3 regions of the Mesorhizobium shangrilense genome follow, and region 1 is predicted to be linked to each of the others. Evidence: riboswitches for the same ligand, from Rfam matches in the RefSeq annotation. Region 1 holds a riboswitch; each other region holds the start of a gene.

Region 1 (4,513 bases):
GAGCTCGGGCAGCACGACATGCATGGCGAGATCGGCGGGCGCCAGGCCGCGCTGGTTGTTTTCCCAAACGTCGCGGCGGGTCGTGGCGACGATGACCTGGAAGACCGGCACGCCGGCACGGTCGAACAGGGTTTCGACGCCGGGTTCAGCACCGGAGGCGAAAGCGGTCGCGGTTATGATGGCGGCCGGCTTTAGCGCGGCAAACGCGGTCTCGACGAAGGCGAGTGACGTTGGGTCTTTCAGGCTGGAGACGAAAATGGGGACCGGGAGCATGCCGCGCTGGCTGAGCGCTTCAAATAGAGCGTCGATCGGTGCGACATCAGCGGCCAGCAGCATTGATCGGTAGAACAGGATAGGCACGACCTTTCCCTCCCCCTCGAGGGAAGGGTGGCCGGCAGGGTCGGGTGGGGTCGATGCGACCGGGCTCGGCTTATCTTGAAGTCGGCGCACTGCCGCAGCGACCCCACCCCCGGCCTGCGGCTGGACCCTCCCCTCGAGGGGGAGGGGAACCACACCGCGATCCGGTTCGTAGTAGCCGGCTTTGGGGACTGTGACTGGCTCGACAACTTCTGCCTGCAACCCTGCCAACCCAGCCAGTCGCCGCACCAGCGCGCTCATATTCGCCGGGCCACCCTCGCGAAAATAGTCGAGCAGGCCGTCGAGCTCCTCGCGCGGCAGCGTCGAGGCTTCGATCAGGCGCAGATCCTCGTCGCGGCATTCGCCGGGCAGCAGCGCCAGTTTTATGCCGCGTGCGCGGGCGGTCGAGGCAAGCTGGTCGCAGCCGTAGCGCCACCAGTCGTAGCCGCCGAGGATGCGCACCAGGATGATCTTGGCATGGCGGGCGACGCTGTCGACCCAGAGGTCGACGGACATGGGATGGCGCAGGTCACGCAGCGCCGCCAGCCGCATCGAGGGCAGGCGGCCGGCATCGGCTTTCCAGGCCGCCGCCAGTCCGGCGAGATCGCTGTCGGTGAAGGACAGGGCCACGATATCCGCCGGCGTCTGCCGCAGATCGACGGGCTCGGCGAGATCGTCGAGCGAGGCGGATGTCGTGGTGAGGATGTGCATCGCGGCCCGTGTCTGAAAATCAGCCGGCGAGTATACGCTCGATCGCCGGACGGTTCAGCCCCTTGAGGCCAATGACGACGAGACGCGAACGACGGTCGTCCTCGGGGGTCCAGGCGCGGTCGTAGTAATGGTTGACGCGCGGGCCGACGGCCTGCAGCAAAAGCCGCATCGGCTTGCCGCCGACCTCCACGAAGCCCTTCACGCGCAGCACGTTCTCTTCTTCGGCTACGGTGGCGACGCGCTTTGCCAGTTCGTCGGGATTGGCGATCGAGGCAATGTCGACAATGAACGTGTCGAAGTCGTCATGCTCGTGGTCGAATGCGCCGTCATGATGGGATTTGCGGTTCTCGATGTCGTCCTCGACGGCGAGACCAAGCCCAAGCAGCACGGAGGGATCGACCTTGCCGTGAGACGTCGGCACGATCTTCACGGCACGGGCGGAGTGTTCGTTGATGATGGCGTTGGCGCGGGCCGAACCGGCGGCGTCCATCAGGTCGCTCTTCGACAGGATGATCAGGTCGGCGCAAGCGATCTGGTCCTCGAACACTTCCTCGACCGGATCGTCGTGGTCGAGCGTCTCGTCCTCAACGCGCTGCGCCTGCAGGGCTTCCATATCGTTGGCAACACGGCCTTCGGCCAGCGCCGGGCCGTCCACCACGGCGATAACGCCATCGACCGTTACCCGGCTCTTCACTGTCGGCCACTGAAAGGCCTGAACCAGCGGCTTGGGCAGAGCGAGGCCCGACGTCTCTATAAGTATGTGGTCGACCTTTGGCGTCAGCGACAGGATCTGGTCGAGCGCCGGCACGAAGTCGTCGGCGACGGTGCAGCAGATGCAGCCATTGGCCAGTTCGACGATGTTTTCCTCCGGGCAGGTGTCGATGCCGCAGCCCTTGAGGATTTCGCCGTCGATGCCGATGTCGCCGAATTCGTTGACGATGATCGCAATACGCTTGCCGCCGGCGTTTTCCAGGAGATGGCGGACCAGCGTCGTCTTGCCGGCGCCGAGGAAGCCGGTGATGACGGTGCAGGGAACACGAGAGACGGAAGCGGTCATGGTCAGTCCTTCAACATGTCGAGGGGAGGGATGCGGGCAACAAGGCCGCGCTTGAGGCTATCGGGACGGCCACGCCACGGAATGAGGCCATCGGTCGAGGTGGCGAAGAGTTTTGCGCCGGTGACCAGATCGGCGCCGCTGGTCGCGGTCAGGTCGCCGAAGACGTAGCTCCAGCAGCCATCGCGCAGGATGGCCGCGCTGAGCCGGCGCTTGCAGTTACCGAGACATTCGACGCTGCGGATGCGGATATCTTCGCCGGATGCGGCGCGGCGCGTATCTTCGGCCAGCAGTTCGCCGGCGCGGGGATGGGCGTCGGAGCCGGTTTCGTCGCGGCATGATGCGCAGACGATGACGGTGACCTTTTCGAGGGCATTGTCATGGCCGGATGAAAAATCCGCTCTTCCAGCCGAAAGACTGCTGTCGTGATCCAAATCTTGCTCCTTGCCCGGAAACCCGCCGGGCGATCGGATTCTTCTTGTCGCAGACGGCAGGTCTCCTGGCTCGCGGGTCATCGCCTTGGGTAGCCGCCTTCCCGGGAACATCCCAGTGGTTTTCGGCTTCGGCTCGTCGCTTACAGTTGCGGGGACAGCCGCGGATTTGGGATTTTCGATCCCGCACCGCATTCCCTCTTGGCTCCTCCCTTTGAAGAGAAGAGACCGTCTGGAGCGGATTTAGGCTTTTGCGGGCAGCGGTGTCAACGCGAGCTTACGACACGGCGATGTCGGCCAGCGCCGGACCCAGATCACCAGCCGGCGTCACTTCAATGCGTTCAAGCCCGAGCCAGCCTTGCATCTGCTTCAATTCCTCGAAGAGCTGGGCGGCGGTTTCAGGCGGCGCGCCGGGTTCGGCATAGGCGGCATGGACGCGCAGCACGCTCGCCGGGCGGTCGGCCTTGAGGTCGACGCGCGCGACGATCCTGTCACCGAGCAGGAACGGCAGGACGTAATAGCCGTATTGCCGCTTGTCAGCCGGCGTATAGATCTCGATGCGGTAGCGGAAATCGAACAGGCGCTCCGAGCGCGATCGTTCGAAGACGACCGGATCGAAAGGCGCCAGCAGGGCGCGGGCCTCGATTTTTCGTGGCAGGCGCGCGTCCTTGTGAAGGTAAGCCGGCTTGTCCCAGCCCTCGACGCGCACCGGCATCAACTCGCCGAGATCGATCAGTTCCTCGAGCCGCCCCTTCATGTCGGCGGGGGAGAGGCGGAAATAGTCGCGCAGGTCGCCGGCCGTCGCCACGCCGTGGGCGCGGGCGGAGATTCGCAGCAATTCGCGGTGCGCGTCCTCGGCGGCGGGCACCGGCAGATCTAGGATCGCCTGCGGCAGTACGCGCTCTGGCAGATCGTAGAATCGCTCGAAACCGCGACGGTGCGCCGTGGTGATGCGCCCGGCCCAGAACAGCCATTCGAAGGCGTGCTTGGCATGGCTCCAGCCCCACCAGCCGCCCGAGCCTTTCTGACCTTCCAGCGCGGAAGCCGCGATCGGGCCCCGATCAACGACGTGCCGGTAGATCTCTTCGACATAGGCGGCATGTTCACGCCCCCATTTGGCCAGCCCGGTATACATTTCATCGCCACGCTCGGCCCGTTCCATCCGCCAGCGCATCAGCGGGTAGGTTTCGACCGGCAGGAAGGAGGCTTCGTGGGCCCAGTATTCGAACACCGTGCGCTTGCGCGTCACCGCGGCGTTGTCGAGCAAAGCGAGCGGGTAGGGGCCAAGCCGCGAATAGAGCGGCATATAATGAGCGCGCACCACCGCGCTGACGGAATCGATCTGCAGCAGGCCGGTACGGGCGAGCACGCGACCGAGATGGCGTCGATCGGGCGTGCCGGCCGGTCTGGCGTCCATGAAACCCTGGGCGGCAAGAGCGATGCGCCGGGCCATGGGAAGCGAGATTTTTTCCTTCATGCGGGTGCGACTCTGATGGGGGTTCGGGATGGAGTAAGATCGTGATTCCGCGGAATGCTAGCAGGGTTTTGGCGGGATATATGTCAGGAGAGAAAAGTGGAGTAAAAAGTGAAGGAAATCAAACAGGAGCGTATCGGACCAGTTTCCCCGTATATGCCGTCCAGGTCGGTGTTTTGAACAAGGTTTGACTTGCTTCGCCGAAAGCGCTGCGCTAACCCTCGCCGCGTTGCAGCATAGAGCCCCTAAAACGGTTCAGCGGTTAAACTGTCACGCTTCCGCAAGTGGGTCTGGTGCTGTAATCAAAGTGGATTGGCGCCAACGGAAAGCCGAGCATGAACGCACTTCTAGGTTCATACCTGCCCATCGTCCTGTTCATCGGCGTGGCACTTGTGGTCGGCCTTGCGCTGCTGGCGGCGCCCTTCCTGGTGGCCTACCGCAACCCCGATCCCGAAAAGCTTTCCGCTTACGAGTGCGGTTTCAACT
Region 2 (4,513 bases), on a different contig from region 1:
CAGTGCGACGAGGAATTCCTCAAGACCAACGGCATCATCAAGGGCGCGATGAACCTCATCGACACCCACCGCGCCGAACTGCTCTACAGCCGCATGGGCCCGGCGATCGAAGCGTCCGGCGGCAGCGCCGGCAACACGGCGGCCGGCGTCGCCAGCTTCGGCGGCCGAGCCGCTTTCTTCGGCAAGGTCTCGAACGATGCGCTCGGCGAAATCTACGCCCACGACATCCATGCGCAGGGCGTCGCCTTCGACACCAAGCCGCTCAAGGGCGAGCCGCCGACGGCGCGCTCGATGATCTTCGTCACTCCCGACGGCGAGCGTTCGATGAACACCTATCTCGGCGCCTGCGTCGAGCTCGGGCCGGAGGATGTCGAGGCCGACAAGGCTTCCGGTGCCAAGATCACCTATTTCGAGGGCTATCTGTGGGACCCGCCGCGCGCCAAGGAGGCCATCCGGCAGACGGCCAAGCTGGCGCACGCGGCGGGCCGCGAAGTGTCGATGACGCTGTCGGATTCGTTCTGCGTCGACCGCTACCGCGACGAGTTCCTCGACCTGATGCGCTCGGGCACCGTCGACATCGTCTTTGCCAACAGCCACGAGATCAAGTCGCTCTACCAGACATCGTCATTCGACGAGGCGCTGGCACAGATCCGCAAGGATTGCCGGATCGCCGCCGTGACCCGCTCGGAAAAAGGCTCGGTCATCGTGCGCGGCGACGAGACCGTGGTCATCCAGGCGACCGCGATCAAGGAACTGGTCGACACGACCGGCGCCGGCGACCTCTATGCCGCCGGTTTCCTGCACGGCTACACGCAAGGCCGCGACCTCAAGACCTGCGGCGACCTCGGCTCACTGGCCGCCGGTCTGGTGATCCAGCAGATCGGCCCAAGGCCAAGGCAGAATCTGCGCCGCGAGGCGGAACAGGCGGGGCTACATCAGGTGGGCATTTCCGCGACGAGCTGCCCATCTCCCCGTTGTGCAGGCGGTCCAGGCAAGCGCGGGTAAATCGAAATGTCGCATGCCCATCCGTGAAAGCTGGCGGCTTTCCGTCTGAGTTTCTGGTTGTCGAGGCTCAGGAACGTTGACGCAAATGCCGGTAACAGTTCCAGGCGATCTTGATCATCACGACGCTGACATTTGCCGCAAGTCGTTCAAAGAGCGAATCATGTGATTCGCAGATTTGCCGGCCGCTCAGCGCACAGCTTGCGCGGACTGGAGAGTGGCTGCAGCGCCAACAGCTCACGACAACGATCAAAGCGACTTTGGCAACACGCCGATAAGTGCACGGCGCAATCACATAAACACATAAACATTTCGTTATGCTGGATTGACAAGAGCGCGGACTGCTGTGATTGTCGGCGGGTCGTGGTTCTCCGTACGGCGCTGCCGCAACGGAGCTAAGAGGGAAGCCGGTGCGATGCCGGCGCTGCCCCCGCAACTGTTAGCGGCGAGCCAACCCAGCAATGTCACTGAGGCGAACAGCCTCGGGAAGACGGGCAGAGGCTGTGACCCGCGAGCCAGGAGACCTGCCACGGCGAACAACGTCCACGGGCGGGGTGTCTCGGTGGCCGCGGCAGCCCGGCGTTCATGCCGGCCTGCTAGCGCCTTCCTTGCCCCACGCCCCAACCATCGGGGTATGGCATGACTATCTCTCAGCAAATTCCTGTTGCAACGCTCGGCATGCCGCGTATGGGTCGCCGGCGAGAACTGAAATTCGCGCTTGAAAGCTACTGGTCCGGAAAATCTTCCGCTGCCGACCTTCTGGCGACGGCGAAGGCGCTCCGTGCCGCTAACTGGAGGGAGCAGCACGATTGCGGCGTATCGAAAATTCCGTCGAACGACTTCTCACTCTACGACCATGTGCTCGACACTGCAGCCATGGTCGGCGCCGTGCCGTCCCGTTACGCATGGAAGGGCGGCGAGGTCCCACTCGACATCTACTTCGCGATGGCGCGCGGCAAGCAGGGTGAGACCGCAGGTTGTGGACATGCCGGCCACGAGCATGTGGCTCAGGGGCACCGCTCGACCGCGATGGAAATGACCAAATGGTTCGACACCAACTATCACTACATCGTGCCGGAGCTGACCGACGATCAGACCTTCGCCCTCTTGTCTATGAAACCGGTCGATCACTTCCTCGAGGCTAAAGCCCTCGGCATTCACACACGCCCGGTCATCCTTGGACCGGTCACCTTCCTCAAGCTGGCGAAGTCACCTGCCGAAGGTTTCAATCCGATAGCGCTTCTGCCGCGGCTGTTGCCTGTCTACGAGGAACTCCTGCGGAGGCTGAAGCTTTCGGGAGCCGACTGGGTGCAGATTGATGAGCCGGCGCTTGTGCTCGATCTTAACCCGAACGAACGAGCTGCATTCGAATTCACCTACGGCCAGCTGTCGAAAGCCGCGCCCGAGTTGAAGATCATGCTGGCTACCTATTTCGGGCCGCTGGAAGATAATCTCGAGACCGCGATTTCCCTACCCTTGGCGGGCCTGCATCTCGATCTCGTGCGCGCTCCCGAGCAGTTGGAGACGGTTGGTCGGCTCGCACCGAAGGATCTGGTGCTCTCGCTTGGCTTGATCGACGGCCGCAACGTCTGGCGCGCGAACCTGCCTGCGATTCTCGACCGCATCAAGCCGATCGTCGCCGGCTGGCCCCTAGACCGCGTCGAGATCGCGCCGTCCTGCTCGATGCTTCATGTGCCGATCGACCTGGGGATGGAGACCGCGCTCGATGTGGACGTCAGTTCGTGGCTGGCATTCGCGGCCCAGAAGACCGAAGAGCTGGTCGTGCTGGCCCAAGCCTTGTCCGAAGGCAGGCAGGCCGCAGTAGGCGCATTGAAAGCTTCTGCCGAGGCTGCCGCCGCGCGCGCAATGTCCACAAAGGTCCATGATCCGCTCGTCGAGGGGCGGATCGCCAGCATTGACGGCGGCATGAAGCAACGAAAGAGCGCATTTGCCGAGCGTTCCAAAGTCCAAGCTGGCACGCTCGGCCTGCCGCCGTTCCCTACGACGACCATCGGGTCCTTTCCGCAGACGCCGGAGGTGCGCAAGGCGCGCTCCGCTCATGCGAAGGGCGAACTGAGCTATGTCGACTACGAGACCTTCCTGAAGAAGGAGACCGAGGCTGCTATTCGCTGGCAGGAGGAGATCGGGCTGGACGTGCTGGTGCACGGCGAGTTCGAACGAAACGACATGGTGCAGCATTTCGGCGAGCAACTGTCCGGCCTCGCCTTCACCCAGCATGGCTGGGTGCAGAGCTATGGCTCCCGCTACGTGCGCCCTCCCATCATTTTCGGCGACGTATCGCGGCCCAATCCGATGACGGTGCGCTGGTGGCAATTTGCCCAGTCGCTGACGGAAAAACCGGTGAAGGGAATGCTCACAGGCCCGGCGACCATTCTTAACTGGTCTTTTGTTCGCGACGACGTATCCCGCGCCGAGGCCTGCCGCCAGATCGCGCTCGCCATCCGCGATGAAGTGGCGGACCTCGAAAGAGCCGGCGCAAGGATGATCCAGATCGACGAGGCCGCGTTTCGCGAAGGCCTGCCACTGCGCAAGTCCGACTGGAAAGTCTACCTCGATTGGGCTGTCGAATGCTTCCGGCTCGCTTCAACGGGTGTAGAGGACGCGACCCAAATCCATACTCACATGTGCTATTCGGAGTTCAACGAGATCATCGACGCGATCGCTGAAATGGATGCGGATGTAATTTCGATTGAGACGTCGCGCTCGAAAATGGAACTGCTAGACGCCTTCAAGAGCTCCAAATATCCGAACGAAATCGGTCCCGGAGTCTACGACATTCACTCACCACGTGTCCCGGAAGTTGGCGAGATTTCGGATCTCGTCATGCTTGCCCGCGAGCGACTGTCCGACGGCCAACTGTGGGTAAATCCGGACTGTGGCCTCAAAACACGCAAATGGGAGGAGGTCCGCCCTGCCCTCATGAACATGGTCGCGGCAGTATGCGCGCTGCGGAAGAAAGTGCAGGCCGGAGGATTTCCTGATTCCTAACCATGTGGTGATTTACCAGCTGCCGCATGTCGGCCGTGAATTTGCCAAAACGATTACTTCTTGGAAATGAATCATTCAACGAAAGCTACAATTTCCCTTCGGCAGGTTCGCGTTGCTGGTCAGGGGTAGCAATCAATTCGATCAAGTTCTCCGGCAGAGGTCTAGGCTCGATGTCGAGGCTGCAATCTTCTGCAGGCTATCGGTGCGCGCCGCTCAGATGTGGTGAACGAGGAGGGCGTGATGCCGGCAAAGGGAAAGCTGACCGTGCGACCATTGAGACAGATGCTTCGGCTGACGGCCGCTATCGGATGCTGAGCCGACGTTGGCGAGCCCTGCCTGCGCCTCCAACCACGTCTTTTGCGCGGCGTTCGCCTTGGCATTGACCTTCTGCGGCTGGACGGGGCTTGGTAGGCGTTATCGGGCGCACCATCTGAACGACCTTCGGAAATCGCCATCGCCGGCAGCCTGGCTGCCCTCACGCCCGCCCGATCGGAAGCTTCCA
Region 3 (4,513 bases), 670 kb from region 1:
CCTTCGCCGGTCCATGGTGGCAGGTCGAGCGCTTTCCGCTCAACAAGGGGCATGTCGGGCTCACCATCGACGGCGCGCTTGCCTGCCGGAAGCTGATGGTCGAGGGCGCCGGCGACATCGGCTCGCTGCGCTGGGCCATCGAGCCGCACAGTTTCTGCCATTCGACCGCCGATACCACGGTCTATTTCAGCGCCATGCCGACCGCGGCGGGAGAGACGGTGGTGACCTGCAAATGGCTCGTCCACAAGGACGCGGTCGAGGGCGTCGACTACGACGTCGAGCATCTCACCGCCTTGTGGAACGTCACCAATCTCCAGGACCGGGACCTGGTGGAGGTCAATCAGCGTGGCGTGAACTCGGTGGGGTATGTACCCGGGCCCTACAGCCTGCCCGACGAAGCCTATGTCCTGGCCTTCGCCGACTGGTATTGCGACAAGGCCATGGACTATATCGCGGCGCGCACGGGCGTGGACGCAAGGCCAATCGAACTGCGCGGCGTGATCTCCGGCGCCGTCGTGAGCAACCTCACGCCGGCCGGGGAATTGCAGGCAAGCCCGGGTCGGGCTCCGCTTGCAACTACTAGACCGGATTGACGCCGCTGGCATCATCGCGGCGCCGGGCCTTTGGACCCGCAAGCGCCAGCACGCCCGCCGTGAGCAGCAGCGCCAGCATGGCGAAAGTGACCAGGCTGGGAACGTGGAAGAAAATGCCGCTCCAGCCGGGCGAGATCACGTTCGCGGTGTTGAAGGCTTCGCCGCTGAACCGGCACATCACGAACGATGCCTGGTTGCGGACCATGTCGGCGTCGATGTCGGAGATCAGTGCGTCGACGGCCTGCTTCTGGTCACCCATCTCCCGCATGTAGACCAGCAGCGCCTGCGCCGCCGACAGATAGGCATGGCTGCATTCGTTGAAGGGGCTTTCCTCGTCGCGCAGGCTGCCGGGCACCAGGCCCCACAGGCAGTAGCTGTACTGGATGTTGCCGTAGTTCATCAGCCGCCGGAACGTCAGGTCGGTCCGTTGCTGGCGCGCGGCAAGGTCGAGGATCCTGCCGCGATAGTCATGGATGACAGCCATCTGGCCGTGGGTGAGGCTGGGTATCGCAATGCCGCTGGTCGGTCCGCCGACGCTGCCGCCATGGGCGGCGGCGGGAGCGGCAAAAGCGAAAAGCAGAACGGCGCCCACGAGGGACGCCGCCGCAAGGCGCATTGAACGGTTAATGCGCCGAAGCATTGCTAAAGCGCGACGCGCTTTAGTTTTTTGTTTTTGTGCATGTCGTTCTCCCAAAACCGGAGCCACTTTTGGGCGACATGCATTAGCGCATGGCCGGCCGTTTGGAGACCGGACGGCTAAGCTGGCCGCCATAGCTGCGTTCGACCAGGGCGCCGAAGACGAGGCCGAGGGTCGTCCACAGCACGACGTGGATGCCGAGCGAGGCGACGCGGAAGCGCCAGAGCAGGTCAGCCGAGAACTTTTCAGGCACTTCGTTGATGGGCGGCAGCGCGTACTGGACGAGGGCGATGAAGATGATGAACGCCGCACCGGCGATGATCGTCGCGTTCCAGGCGCCATACTGCGCCCACAGCCGCCGCGCCAGCGCCACGGCGGCGATCAGCGCCGCGATGGAAACCATCAGCATGACGAAGTACAGTTCCGTGCGCGCGCCGATCGTATCGCCGTTGCCGACCGAGGGCGGATTGGCCGGATATTTGATGTAGGGCACCAGGACGATGGCGACGAAGCCGGCCAGCGCCAGGAGGGCGGCGGTGCCGCGCGGACCGAAATTGCTGACGCGGCCATAGGTATAGGCAAACACCAGCGAGAACAGCCCGCCGACCGCCGCGCCATAGACCAGCACGCCGGTCAACAGGCCAAGGCCGGCCTGTGTCGAGCGGCTGACGATTTCGGGTTCAGGCGCTTCGCCTGCGGCCTGGGCGTTGGCCTCCTCGAAGGCGATGGCGCGGTCGACCTGCGGCTCGCCGTAGATCCTGGCGAAGCCGAATGCGAGAATGCCGGCGAAGATGCCGACCAGCATCCCGCGAAGAAGAAGATTTCCAACCATGACCGTTGTCCCCACGGCATGATGCGCTGCCGGTTGGGCAGGGATCATGCGTTTGTTGCATGTTCATTGCATTGCAAGACCGTAACGCGTCCCTGAAGGACGCGCGGCCTAAAGCACTATGTCAATTGCCCGAAGCGCGGCGCGCTTCCGGGCGGAATGCATCAGTGACAGGGGAAGCCAAGCAGGTGGCGGCCGTCATGCACGAACTCGTGCACACCCATGCCGGAGATCAGCGAGGTCGCGCCTTGCTCCGCGCCGATGAAATAGATCGCCAGCATCAGGAGAAGACCGCCGAAGATCGCCCACGGCAAAAGTTCTTTTACAGGGATAGCAACCGGACCGTAGGCGGGTGCGAAAGTAGCGTTGGACATATGGACCTCTCCTGGGATGCTGCGTCCCGTTCCTCAAACTTCAGCTACGGGAGAAGGCCTGACTTTCAGCAACAACATTGCCGATCACAGTGGCGCGACCGTGCCGGATTTACACCGGCTTCCAAACCCGTATCGTTGAAGACCATATCCACCGGATCGATAGCCGTCAACGAATTGTGGGTGGTGGCGGTATGCCAGTTTGAAATTAGACGCGCGCTACTCGGATCCGGCACGATTCTTATATGCTTGACGCAAAGCACGGAGCATTGGCGTGGCAGACGAAGGCGACCTGAACCGGAATAACCAGCGCTTGCTGCGCAAAACTGAATTCAAGGGCACGGACCATCTTCAGTATATCTGGGCCGTCCAGTGTGAACGGGAAGCCTGCGGACACGTCTATGGTGCCAATGGCTCGGACTTCCATCATCGCCGTTGCCCGAAGTGCGACGGTGGGGCGCCGGGAATATAGTATGTCAACGAAACTAGAGGTCCGGGCGTACCTGCGGAATCCTGCGCTCGGTGAATGAAATAGGCAGTCTCATGCTCGTACGCCTCACCATGATCCGCAGCGGGGCAACGCTGGCGACGCGCAAGGGGGCGTTCGCGCTCGACGAGGCGCTGGAGCCGCGCGCGCATGGGCTGGCGGCGGCGGTTGGGGCGGGATTGCGCCGTGCTAACCGGGTGCTGACGAGCCCGATGCTGCGAGCCCGGCAGACCGCCGAGGCGATGGCGCTGCAGGCTTCCGTCGAGCCTCTTCTGATGGATCAGGACCATGGACGTTGGGCAGGCAAGAGTCTTGAAGAGGTTCACGGGGACGACCCTGAGGGCATCGCGGCCTGGCTTGGCGACCCCGATGCTGCCCCGCATGACGGCGAATCGCTGGCCGATGTGTCGCGCCGGGTTTCGGCCTTCATGGACGGGCTGATGGCGGAGCATGGCCATACGATCGCGGTGACGCATGCCAGCGTCATCCGCGCGGCAATAGTCCATGTCCTCGGCGCGCCGCTTTCCGCCTGCCGCAGGATCGATATCGAGCCGCTGGGCGTCACCGAATTCTCCAGCGACGGACGCCGCTGGATGCTGCGGGTCACCAGGCCGGAGAAGGCCGATTGAGCGGACGACAACCAACGCCTTGGAAAGCGGCGTGACAAACAACGCTTGAAGGCGTATGTTGACATAAAGATGTCTTTATGTGACTTGGGTTAAGCTGTCGCCCCAAGGATAAAAAATGTCGCAGAATTCGCCATCGCTGGACGATCTCCTGGGCCCTGTCGCGGCCAAGCCCGACGGTTCGGAGGTGCTTGCGGCGCTGACCGCGGCGGCACGGGAACGCATCCTCATCCTCGACGGCGCCATGGGCACGCAGATCCAGGGGCTCGGCTTTAACGAGGATCATTTCCGCGGCGAGGTCTTTGCCGGCTGCGCCTGCCACCAGCAGGGCAACAACGACCTCTTGATCCTGACGCAGCCTGGGGCGATCGAGGAGATCCACTATCAGTACGCCATTGCCGGCGCGGATATCCTCGAGACCAACACCTTCTCCTCGACTTCGATCGCCCAGGCCGATTACGGCATGGAGGACGCCGTCTATGCGCTGAACCGCGATGGCGCGCGACTGGTGCGGCGCGCCGCGAAAAGGGCTGAGCAGGAAGACGGCAAGCGCCGGTTCGTCGCCGGCGCGCTGGGGCCAACCAACCGCACCGCGTCGATGTCGCCGGATGTCAACAATCCCGGCTATCGCGCTGTAAGTTTTGACGATCTGCGCCTCGCCTATGGCGAGCAATTGCGCGGGTTGATCGATGGCGGCGCCGACATCATCCTGATCGAAACCATCTTCGACACGCTGAACGCCAAGGCGGCGATCTTCGCCTGCAACGAGATCTTCATCGAGAAGGGCGTGCGCCTGCCGGTGATGATTTCGGGCACCATCACCGATCTCTCCGGCCGCACATTGTCGGGCCAGACGCCGACCGCCTTCTGGCATTCGGTGCGCCATGCCAGCCCCTTCACCATCGGCCTCAACTGCGCGCTCGGCGCCAACGCCATGCGCGCGCATCTGGCCGAGATTTCCGGTGCCGCC

The links. A riboswitch is a leader RNA that binds a small molecule or an ion and turns the genes downstream of it on or off. The one in region 1 is predicted to bind cobalamin.
Region 2: another riboswitch for cobalamin. It lies ahead of metE (5-methyltetrahydropteroyltriglutamate--homocysteine S-methyltransferase); the one in region 1 lies ahead of ABVQ20_RS04345 (DUF1636 family protein).
Region 3: another riboswitch for cobalamin. It lies ahead of ABVQ20_RS00965 (CbtB domain-containing protein); the one in region 1 lies ahead of ABVQ20_RS04345 (DUF1636 family protein).

What each region holds. Positions count from the first base shown of each region.
Region 1 is NZ_JBEWSZ010000001.1:831,448-835,960, forward strand. Features, by position in the region: gene ABVQ20_RS04335 (cobaltochelatase subunit CobN) at 1-1,068, opposite strand, end outside; gene cobW (cobalamin biosynthesis protein CobW) at 1,088-2,125, opposite strand; gene ABVQ20_RS04345 (DUF1636 family protein) at 2,128-2,556, opposite strand; cobalamin riboswitch at 2,595-2,801, opposite strand; gene ABVQ20_RS04350 (winged helix-turn-helix domain-containing protein) at 2,831-4,030, opposite strand; gene ABVQ20_RS04355 (NADH-quinone oxidoreductase subunit A) at 4,363-4,513, shown strand, end outside.
Region 2 is NZ_JBEWSZ010000010.1:60,535-65,047, reverse strand. Features, by position in the region: partial or broken gene ABVQ20_RS36780 (adenosine kinase) at 1-933, shown strand, start outside; cobalamin riboswitch at 1,350-1,548, shown strand; gene metE (5-methyltetrahydropteroyltriglutamate--homocysteine S-methyltransferase) at 1,642-4,011, shown strand.
Region 3 is NZ_JBEWSZ010000001.1:164,316-168,828, forward strand. Features, by position in the region: gene ABVQ20_RS00950 (aromatic ring-hydroxylating oxygenase subunit alpha) at 1-593, shown strand, start outside; gene ABVQ20_RS00955 (hypothetical protein) at 580-1,185, opposite strand; gene ABVQ20_RS00960 (CbtA family protein) at 1,316-2,062, opposite strand; gene ABVQ20_RS00965 (CbtB domain-containing protein) at 2,224-2,433, opposite strand; adenosylcobalamin (AdoCbl) riboswitch at 2,479-2,565, opposite strand; gene ABVQ20_RS00970 (histidine phosphatase family protein) at 2,974-3,546, shown strand; gene metH (methionine synthase) at 3,662-4,513, shown strand, end outside.